DNA from 2 places in the Streptomyces sp. NPDC005494 genome. Region 1 is predicted to be linked to the other one. Evidence: riboswitches for the same ligand, from Rfam matches in the RefSeq annotation. Region 1 holds a riboswitch; the other holds the start of a gene.

Region 1 (5,132 bases):
GCGGCTCGTCGAGCGTGATGAGGAAGCCGAAGCCGACGGTGACCGCCGAGACGCCGAGCGGGAGCATCAGGAGCGCGTCGAAGCCCCGCACGAGCCGGCCCGCGCGTCGCGTGAGGGCCGCCGCGGCGAGTCCGCCGATCAGGAGGGCGATGAGCGTCGCGACCAGGGCGTAGCGCAGGGAGTTCCCGATGGCTTCGATCGGTGGCACCAGGAAGGTGGAGCCGCCGGCGTCGGCCGATCCCAGCGCGCGGTAGAAGCCGAAGCCGTAGCCCCCGGAGGTGTCCAGGGAGCGTTCGACGAGTACACCGAGGGGCAGCACGACGAGGAGAAGCACGGTCAGCAGTACGCCTCCGAGCAGCGCCCGCTGCCCCGCGCCGCGGGGCGGCCGGGAGGTCTGGGCGGGGTCGACGAGCCTCAGCGCCGTCTCCCGCCGCCGCACGGTCCAGGCGTGTACGGCGAGGATGCCGGCGACCGCCGCGAACTGCACCAGCGTCAGCACGGCGGCCGTCGGCAGGTCCAGCAGCTGCGCGGTCTGGCGGTAGATCTCCACCTCCAGCGTGGAGTACGCCGGGCCGCCGAGGATCTGGACGACGCCGAAGGAGGTGAACGTGAACAGGAAGACCATCACCGCGGCACCGGCCACGGCGGGGGCCAGCGCGGGCAGCGTCACCCGCCGCCAGGCCGCGAACCGCCCGGCGCCGAGGACCCGGGCCGCCTCCTCCTGGCGGGGGTCGAGCTGCGACCACAGGCCGCCGACGGTGCGTACGACGACGGCGTAGTTGAAGAACACGTGGGCGAGCAGGATCGCCCACACCGTCGTGTCGAGCCGGACGCCCCAGAGCTCGTCGAGGAACCCGCCGCGTCCCAGCAGGGCCAGGAACGCCGTACCGACGACGACGGTCGGCAGCACGAACGGCACGGTCACCACGGCGCGCAGCAGCTGTTTGCCCGGGAAGTCGAGCCGGGCGAAGACATAGGCGCTCGGCAGTGCGATCAGCAGGGTGAGGGCGGTCGAGGCGAACGCCTGCCAGGTGGTGAACCAGAGGACGTCCAGGATGTCCGGCCGGCTCAGCACCGTGCCGATCCGGCCGAACTGCCAGACGCCGTCCGCCCTCAGCCCCCGGCCGACGATCGCGACGACCGGGTAGGCGAAGAACAGCCCGAAGAACGCGACGGGCAGGGCCATCAGCCCGAGCCGCACCGCGTTCCCCCTCCAGGAGGGCCGCGCGACTACTTCACGACGAGCGAGGACCACGACTGGACCCACTGCTCACGGTTCTTGGCGATCTTCTCCGGTGCCACGGTCGCCGGCTGGTCGACGGTCGCACCGAACTTCGTGAAGAGCTCCGGCAGCTTCGCGTCCTTCACCACCGGGTTCACGAACATGTTGAGGGGCATGTCCTCCTGGAACTGCTTGCTGATCAGGAAGTCCAGCAGCGCCTTGCCGCCCGCCTCGTTCTTCGCGCCGTCCAGCAGCCCGGCGAACTCGATCTGGCGGAAGCAGGTGCCGGTGGCGACACCGGTCGGGGCATCGGTCGGCTGCGGGTCGGCGTACAGCACCTCGACCGGCGGGCTGGAGGCGTACGACACGACGAGGGGCCGGTCCGCCTTGGCCTTCTTGCCGCCGGCCGAACCGGAGAACTCCTCGTTGTACGCCTGCTCCCAGCCGTCGACGACCTTGACGCCGTTGCTCTTCAGCTTCTTCCAGTAGTCCTGGTAGCCGGTCTCGCCGTAGGTGCCCACGGTGCCGAGGAGGAAGCCGAGGCCCGGGGAGGAGGTCGCGGCGTTCTCGGTGACGAGGAGGTTCTTGTACTCCGGCTTCAGAAGGTCGTCGAAGGAGTTCGGCGGGTCGAGCTTCTTGTCGGCGAAGTACTTCTTGTCGTAGTTCACGCAGATGTCGCCGGTGTCCACGGGCGTGACCCGGTGCTTGTCCGCGTCGAGCTGGGCGGCGGACGCGACGCGGTCGAGGCCCTTCGCCTCGTACGGCGTGAACAGGCCGTTGTCCAGGGCGCGGGAGAGCAGCGTGTTGTCGGCGCCGAAGAACACGTCGCCCCTGGGGGATCCCTTGGTCAGGATCTCCTGGTTCAGTGCGGCTCCGGCGTCACCGCTCTTGAGCACCTTGACCGTGTAGCCGGTCTCCTTCGTGAACGCCTTCAGGACGGCGTCCGAGGCGTTGAACGAGTCGTGGCTGACCAGGGTGACGGTCTTGGAGCCCTTCGACGACCCCGCGGCGCCGGACTCGGCGTCGCCGCCGCAGCCCGCGAGCACGGAGACGCCGAGCGCGGCGGCGAGTGCCGTCGCGGCGTACTTCGTGGTGGTGTTCATGTGATTCCTCCTGGAAGTGACCAGGAAGAGACGCGGCCCCGCCCGCTCGGTGAGCGGGCAGGGCGCAACAGCTTGAGTAAGGTCCGAACTTCCTACCCGGAATGACCCGGGCGAGGTTCAGAGGGTCTGCGGCCGACCTGTTCCGGTGCCGCACTCTCAGCGCTGTGGCGCTCCCCTGTCGGAATATGAAGTTGATTTCCGGACCAGGCTACACCGGCCGGATCTTGCCGTACCGGCCGCCCGGCCGGACGGACCGCGCACCGAGGGGCCCGCAGGGCGGCCCGTCCGGACCGCCCTCAGCGCTCCGAGGCCGCCAGCTGGCCGCAGGCGCCGTCGATCTCCTGGCCGCGGGTGTCGCGGACGGTGACGGGCACGCCGTGGCGCGCGATGGCCTCGACGAACGCCTTCTCGTCCTCGGGGCGCGAGGCGGTCCACTTCGATCCCGGGGTCGGGTTCAGCGGGATGAGGTTGACGTGCACCCGCTTGCCCTTGAGCAGCCGGCCCAGCAGGTCGCCCCGCCACGCCTGGTCGTTGATGTCGCGGATCAGCGCGTACTCGATGGAGATGCGGCGGCCCGACTTCTCCGCGTACTCCCACGCCGCGTCCAGGACCTCCCGGACCTTCCAGCGGGTGTTGACGGGCACGAGGGTGTCGCGCAGCTCGTCGTCCGGGGCGTGCAGCGAGACCGCGAGGCGGCACTTGAAGCCCTCGTCGGCGAAGCGGAGCATGGCCGGAACGAGGCCCACGGTGGAGACCGTGATCCCGCGCTGCGAGAGCCCCAGCCCGTCGGGCTCCGGATCCGTCAGCCGTCGGATCGCCCCGACGACGCGCTTGTAGTTGGCCAGCGGCTCGCCCATGCCCATGAAGACGATGTTGGACAGCCGGGCGGGCCCGCCCGGGACCTCGCCGTCACGCAGGGCCCGCATGCCGTCCACGATCTGGTGCACGATCTCGGCGGTCGACAGGTTGCGGTCGAGACCCGCCTGCCCCGTCGCGCAGAACGGGCAGTTCATGCCGCAGCCCGCCTGGGACGAGATGCACATGGTCACCCGGTCCGGATAGCGCATGAGCACGGACTCGACGAGCGTGCCGTCGTGCAGCTTCCAGAGCGTCTTACGGGTGGTGTCGTCGTCGCAGCTGATGTGGCGCACGACCGACATCAGGTCGGGGAACATCGCCTCGGCGAGCTTGTCCCGTGACGCGGCGGGGATGTTGGTCCACTCGGCCGGGTCGTGGGCGTAGCGGGTGAAGTAGTGCTGCGACAGCTGCTTGGCGCGGAAGGGCTTCTCGCCGGTCGCGGCGACTGCCTCCTTGCGCTCGTCGGGCGTGAGGTCGGCGAGGTGCCGCGGGGGCTTCTTGGCTCCGCGGGGCGCGACGAAAGTGAGTTCTCCGGGCTTAGGCATGGTTCATCCAGTGTTACAGACACGCCGAGGTCACAGAAACCTTCGCCTGCCCGGAAGGGGCAGGGGCCGCCTCGCCCGGTAGCCGTCGGCGGCCGTCGCTCGACGTCGGACCCCTCCGACGGCCCGGATACGCCCCCGGGCGGCGCTCGGGCCGTGACCGATCGCACGGCGCACGGGAGGTGCGCACGCAGACCCGCAGCCCTCTAGAATCGAATACGTGTCCGAAAACCTTTCCCGTCTGGATCGCCTGCGGATCGTGCGCGAGTGGCAGGCGTATCAGCTCGGCCGAACCGATCGGACCATCGCCGACCTGGAGAAGCGCGAGGCCGCGGCGGCCCGGGCCGCGCGCACCGCGCCACCGCCTCCGCCCTCCTGGAAGCTCTCCGTGCTGCGCGTGGGTGCGGGTGGCCGGTCCGACGCGGTGCACACGGGCGACTGCGGTATGGGCGGGGGGAGCACACGGCCGATGACGCGCGAACAGGCCCTGCGCGCCCTGACGGAGGACGGCATCCCGGCCTGCCCGTACTGCCGGCCGGACCGGGACCTCGGCGTGCTGTGACCACGGGCGTCCGGAGATCCTCCCCCGTCCGCCCGGTACGCCCACGGGTCGAGGTGCGCGGGCGCCGATGAATTTCCCCGCGAACTCGGGTCATCACCTGTAGGGCGTTACTGCATTCCGAGAAGCGGCCGCACAGGGAGCGACATGTCGGACAACGAGCCAGACGTACGGCTGGGGCCTTTCTCGTCCCCGGGCGCGCGAGCGACGCCATGGGCGGCGGCGTCGGCCGTCATCGCCGCGGCGGAGGTGTTCTGGCTGTCCACGGTGCGGCCTGACGGGCGACCGCACGTGACACCGCTGCTGGCGGCCTGGAGCCTGGGCGGGATGTGCTTCACCACGGGCGGCCAGGAGCGCAAGGCGCGCAATCTGGAGCGCAATCCCCGCTGCGTGCTGACGACCGGCACGAACGCTCTGACGGGGGTGGACGTCGTCATCGAGGGCGTCGCGTCCACGGTGGACGGGCGCCCCGAGCGCGAGCAGGCCGTCGCGGACCTGGAGCGGAAGTACGGTGCACATCTGACCAGCCCTGAGGGTGTCTGGTCCGGGCTGGGCGAAGCTGTCCTCGTCGGCACCGTCAGGCTCTACCGGGTCGAGCCGGCCGTCGGATTCGCCTTCGGCAAGTTGCCGACGTCCAGCGAGACCCGCTACACATGGTCCGCCCGGTGACGATCATGCCCTCGCTGCAGTACGAGATCCAGGGCGTTCTCGACGACGTCGTCGGCACGGGAGCCGAAACCGGCCTGCAGGTCGCCGTTCACCACCGAGGCGCTCTCGTCGCGGACGCGGTGGCGGGCGTCGCCGACGCCCGGAGCGGGCGCACGGTGACCTCTCGGACCCCGTTCTTC
Region 2 (5,132 bases), on a different contig from region 1:
GCGGACGTCATCGGTGCCCCCGTCTACTGCGCCCTGTACCGGGACGGCGAGATCGAGATGGTCGCGGTCGCCGACACCCCCTCACTGCCCGCGGTGCGTGAGTGGGCCTCGTTCCGCGAGACGGGTCATGCCCACGCCCTCGGCCAGTGTCTCCTGAGCCAGCTCGACGAGCGTGCGCGGGAGGATCATCTGGACCGGCACCCCGTCCGCCCGTTGACTCGTTACTCCGTAAGGGACCGTCAGGCGTTTCTGGCCAGGCTGAGATCGATGAAACGTACGGAACCTGTCATCGAACGACAGGAGTACGTGATGGGAACGGTCTGTGCCGCCATTCCGATCACCGTCGGCTCCGCTGTGGCGGCCATGGCTGTTTCTCTCCCCTTGCGCCAAGAAGAACGGTTGCTCCCCGCAGTCGAACAACTACGCTGCGAAGTGACCACCCTCTTGCGCTCGTTCGTGTTCTCTATCAGTATCTGAAAAATCACTCCTTGTGATCTGCTATCGCTTGCACCACGATGGCGTCAATAGGGCCACGGGGGATCATTCCTGGCCAGTTTCATCTACTGCGGGGTTGAACGATGCGCGAGTCGGTTCAAGCAGAGGTCATGATGAGCTTCCTCGTTTCCGAGGAGCTCTCCTTCCGTATTCCGGTGGAACTCCGGTACGAAGTCAGCGATCCGTATGCGATCCGGATGACCTTCCATCTGCCCGGTGACGCCCCCGTCACCTGGGCGTTCGGCCGTGAGCTGCTGCTCGACGGCCTCAACAGCCCCAGTGGTGACGGCGATGTGCACATCGCCCCCACCGAGCCCGAAGGGCTCTCCGATGTACACATCCGCCTGCAGGTCGGTGCCGACCGTGCGCTCTTCCGGGCCGGGACAGCACCCCTTGTGGCCTTTCTCGACCGGACGGACAAACTGGTGCCACTGGGTCAGGAGCACACGCTGGGTGACTTCGACGGCAATCTCGAAGAGGCTCTGGGGCGCATCCTCGCCAAGGAACAGAACGCCGGCTGAGCTCGAAGGCCCGGCTGAACATCGAACACCGGAGGCCCGGCTCCATGTCTCCGGCCTCGCGGCTCACGCCTTGCGGCGCCGGCCCCTCCCGGTCCGCGCGGGTGCAGGAGCTCCGGCTTCCGCGCCGGGCCCCGTGCGGTCCGCGGAGACCACCAGGGCCGCGAGCACCGTCGTCACCGGCACCGAGGCGACCAGCCCGATCGATCCGACCAGTGTCCGGACGATCTCCTCCGCCACCAGTTCACTGTTGGCGACGGTCCCCACGCTGCTCTGGGCGATGGAGAAGAGCAGCAGCAGGGGCAGGGCGGCGCCCGCGTAGGCCAGGACGAGGGTGTTGACGACCGAGGCGATGTGGTCGCGCCCGATCCTGATGCCCGCCCGGTAGAGCCGCCGCACGCCCATTGTCGGATCGGCCTGGTGCAGCTCCCAGACCGCCGACGTCTGGGTGACGGTCACGTCGTCGAGCACACCGAGCGAACCGATGATCACACCGGCCAGGAGCAGGCCGCTCATGTCGATCTCCGGATAGAGCCCGTGGATGAGACCGGTGTTGTCGTCCGTGTTTCCGGACAGGCTGGCCCAGTCGATGAACAGCGAGCCCAGCAGCCCGATCAACAGGAGTGAGATGAGGGTGCCGATGACGGCCACGGATGTGCGGGCCGTCAGGCCGTGGCAGGTGTAGAGGGCGATCAGCATGATGGCGCTCGCCCCGATCACCGCGACGACGAGCGGATTCGAGCCCTGCAGGATGGCCGGCAGGATGAACACGGTCAGTACCCCGAAGGAGACGGCGAGCGCGATCAGCGCCATGAGCCCGCGCATCCTCCCGACCACGACGACCGCGAGGGCGAAGATCCCGGCCAGGATGGCCATCGGCAGCGCGCGGTCCACGTCCGTCACCGAATACTGCAGGTCACGAGGGGCGTCGGGGGCGTATGCCACCACCACGCCCTGGCCTTCGTGGAGTTGGCGGGGGGCGTCGGGCTGGACGACCTCGACGAACGTACGGCCCTTGTCCTTGCCGGTGGTCACCTCGACCGTCGCCTTCTTGCACTGCCCCGACTGCGCGTTGACGGCCTCCTGCCCCGAAGCGGTCGACGTGTCGCCGGTCGGCGGGACCTGCGACGCGTTGACGTCCGCGCAGTCCACCGACACGACCTTCGTCACCCGGCCCTCCTGGGTCTGCCGGTCGAAGCCGACCCCCGTGCGCTCGTGGGCGGGGGCGCCGCCCGGCCAGAACGCCACGAGACCCACCAGGACCGCGGTGGCGAAGGGGATGACCACGGCAGCGATGACCTTGCGCAGATGCTTGGACACCGGCGCGGCGGGGCCATGGGTGTGGCTGTGGGCGTGCACATGACTCTGCGTACTGCCTGTTGCGGGGCCGTGGGGTTCGGGGGCGCTTCCGGGAGACGTCACGGGGCGATCATCCCAAGAACCCGGGAGGCCCTCTGGCCAGCACGCCAGACGGGAGGTTAGCGTTGAGGCACATTTGTACACGCGGGAGCTCGGAGCACCGGGCTGAGAGGGCGCTGACCTCCGTACATCCGTACGGAACACGCTGCGCCGACCGCCGAACCTGTTACCGGGTAATGCCGGCGTAGGGAGTAGGTCTCATGACCACAGCGGACGCACGCACGCCTGCCTCGGGGCGGATTGCGCAGAATGCGCAGAACGACGAGGCCGGGAAGTCCATCGGCTGGCACAAGGGATACGTCCAGGGCTCACGCCCGGACCTCCGGGTGCCGGTCCGTCAGGTGCACCTCACCAACGGCACGGACGTGACGCTGTACGACACGTCCGGGCCGTACACCGATCCCGCCACCGACACCGACGTACGCCGCGGCCTCGCGCCCCTCCGGGAGAGCTGGATCATCGCCCGCGGGGACACCGAGGAGTACGCGGGCCGCCCCGCGCGCCCCGAGGACGACGGTCTCAAGCACACGTCGCCCCGTGGCGGGCTGCGCAACCTCGACGCGGTCTTCCCCGGCCGCCCACGCCAGCCCCGGCGCAGCAGGGACGGCGGGCCGGTGACCCAGCTCGCCTATGCCCGGCGCGGCGAGATCACTCCGGAGATGGAGTACGTGGCGATCCGGGAGAACGTCGGACCCGAGGTGGTGCGCGAGGAGATCGCGGCGGGCCGGGCGGTACTGCCGGCGAACGTCAACCACCCGGAGATCGAGCCGATGATCATCGGTAAGCGCTTCCTGGTGAAGGTCAACGCCAACATCGGCAACTCGGCGGTCACCTCGTCCATCGAGGAGGAGGTGGACAAGATGACCTGGGCCACCCGGTGGGGCGCCGACACGGTCATGGACCTCTCCACCGGCCGCAACATCCACACCACCCGCGAGTGGGTCCTGCGCAACTCCCCGGTGCCGATCGGCACCGTGCCCCTCTACCAGGCACTGGAGAAGGTCGACGGCCGCGCCGAGGAGCTGACCTGGGAGATCTACAAGGACACGGTGATCGAGCAGGCGGAGCAGGGCGTCGACTACATGACGGTGCACGCCGGGGTCCGCCTTCCGTACGTCCCGCTGACGGCCCGTCGCAAGACGGGGATCGTCTCCCGCGGGGGATCGATCATGGCGGCGTGGTGCCTGGCGCACCACAAGGAGTCGTTCCTCTACGAGCACTTCGAGGAGCTCTGCGAGATCCTCGCCGCCTACGACGTGACGTACTCGCTGGGCGACGGGCTGCGTCCGGGCTCCATCGCCGACGCCAACGACGAGGCGCAGTTCGCCGAGCTCCGTACGCTCGGCGAGCTCAACACGGTCGCCAAGCGGTTCGGCGTCCAGACGATGATCGAGGGTCCGGGCCATGTCCCGATGCACAAGATCAAGGAGAACATCGATCTCCAGCAGGAGATCTGTGAGGAGGCCCCGTTCTACACGCTGGGCCCTCTGACCACCGACGTCGCTCCCGCGTACGACCACATCACCTCGGGCATCGGCGCGGCGATGATCGCCTGGTGGGGGACGGCGATGCTCTGTTACGTCACACCCAAGGAACACCTGGGTCTCCCCAACCGCGATGACGTCAAGACGGGCGTCATCACGTACAAGATCGCGGCTCATGCGGCGGATCTCGCCAAGGGGCACCCGGGGGCACAGGAGTGGGACGACGCGCTGTCGGACGCCCGCTTCGAATTCCGCTGGGAGGACCAGTTCAACCTGGCGCTCGACCCGGACACGGCACGGGAGTTCCACGACGAGACGCTGCCGGCCGAGCCGGCGAAGACGGCGCACTTCTGCTCGATGTGCGGCCCGAAGTTCTGCTCGATGAAGATCTCCCACGACATCCGGCGGGAGCACGGGGACGAACAGGCCGACATCGAGGCGGGGATGGCCGAGAAGTCCAGGGAGTTCGCGGCAGCCGGTAACAGGGTCTACCTGCCGATCGCGGACTGAGGAAGGGCCGCTGTCCTCCGGGTGCGACCGGGGGACAGCGCCGGTCTCCCTCCCGGCGTGACCGGGGGACAGCGCCGGTCTCCCTCCCGGCGTGACCGGGGGCATGGCCGGGGTGCCCGCCGCTGCCGGTGAACCGCGCGCACTCCCGCGCGTGCTCACGGGCCGTTGCGGTTACTCCGGCTGGTGCTCGGGGCCCCCGAAGTCCGGGCTGGTGAAGTCGGGGCTGGTGAACGTCGGGCGCGGGCCGGCCGACGGCCCGTCCTGCGGTCCGGTGAAGTCAGGCCTGCTGTAACCGATCTTCGGGATGCGACCGGCCGAACGGTGCGGTGTGCGCGAGGCGGGTCCGGCGGTCGGGTCGGCCAGGGCGTCCCGCAGGAAGGGCAGGATGCCGCGTTCCAGCAGGGCGTGCCGCCAGGCTTCCCGGGCGCGCGCCACGTCCTCCGGAAGTTCCTCCTCCTCGTCCACGGCGGGCAGCGCGGTGGCGCCGTTGTGCAGCGCGGTGAGAAGGAGCCCCACCGCCGCGACGAGGATGGCCGCGGCGGCGACAGCCGCGAAGAACCATCCGGCGGTGACCATGGTCCCGGCGAAGGCGAGGGCCGGGCTGACTGCCTTCAGCACATAGCCGACCAGCAGAAATATCAAGGCGGCCGCGCCCGCTAGAACGGGAGCGAGCGCGGTGATCACCGCCAGGGTGCCGGCGCCCTCG

What was found. Region 1 has a riboswitch for thiamine pyrophosphate ahead of ACFYQ6_RS32485 (thiamine ABC transporter substrate binding subunit). Riboswitches for the same ligand answer to the same signal wherever they lie in the genome.
Region 2: linked by a shared signal. The riboswitch ahead of thiC (phosphomethylpyrimidine synthase ThiC) and the one ahead of ACFYQ6_RS32485 (thiamine ABC transporter substrate binding subunit) in region 1 are both predicted to bind thiamine pyrophosphate.

Annotation. Positions count from the first base shown of each region.
Region 1 covers NZ_JBIAJR010000015.1:44,385-49,516, forward strand. Annotated here, with positions in the region: gene ACFYQ6_RS32480 (ABC transporter permease) at 1-1,186, opposite strand, end outside; gene ACFYQ6_RS32485 (thiamine ABC transporter substrate binding subunit) at 1,231-2,325, opposite strand; TPP riboswitch at 2,397-2,512, opposite strand; gene rlmN (23S rRNA (adenine(2503)-C(2))-methyltransferase RlmN) at 2,622-3,728, opposite strand; gene ACFYQ6_RS32495 (DUF6233 domain-containing protein) at 3,946-4,287, shown strand; gene ACFYQ6_RS32500 (pyridoxamine 5'-phosphate oxidase family protein) at 4,432-4,953, shown strand; gene ACFYQ6_RS32505 (serine hydrolase domain-containing protein) at 4,959-5,132, shown strand, end outside.
Region 2 covers NZ_JBIAJR010000006.1:232,068-237,199, forward strand. Annotated here, with positions in the region: gene ACFYQ6_RS19670 (helix-turn-helix domain-containing protein) at 1-477, shown strand, start outside; gene ACFYQ6_RS19675 (SsgA family sporulation/cell division regulator) at 579-1,016, shown strand; gene ACFYQ6_RS19680 (YibE/F family protein) at 1,080-2,435, opposite strand; TPP riboswitch at 2,507-2,640, shown strand; gene thiC (phosphomethylpyrimidine synthase ThiC) at 2,633-4,426, shown strand; gene ACFYQ6_RS19690 (hypothetical protein) at 4,598-5,132, opposite strand, start outside.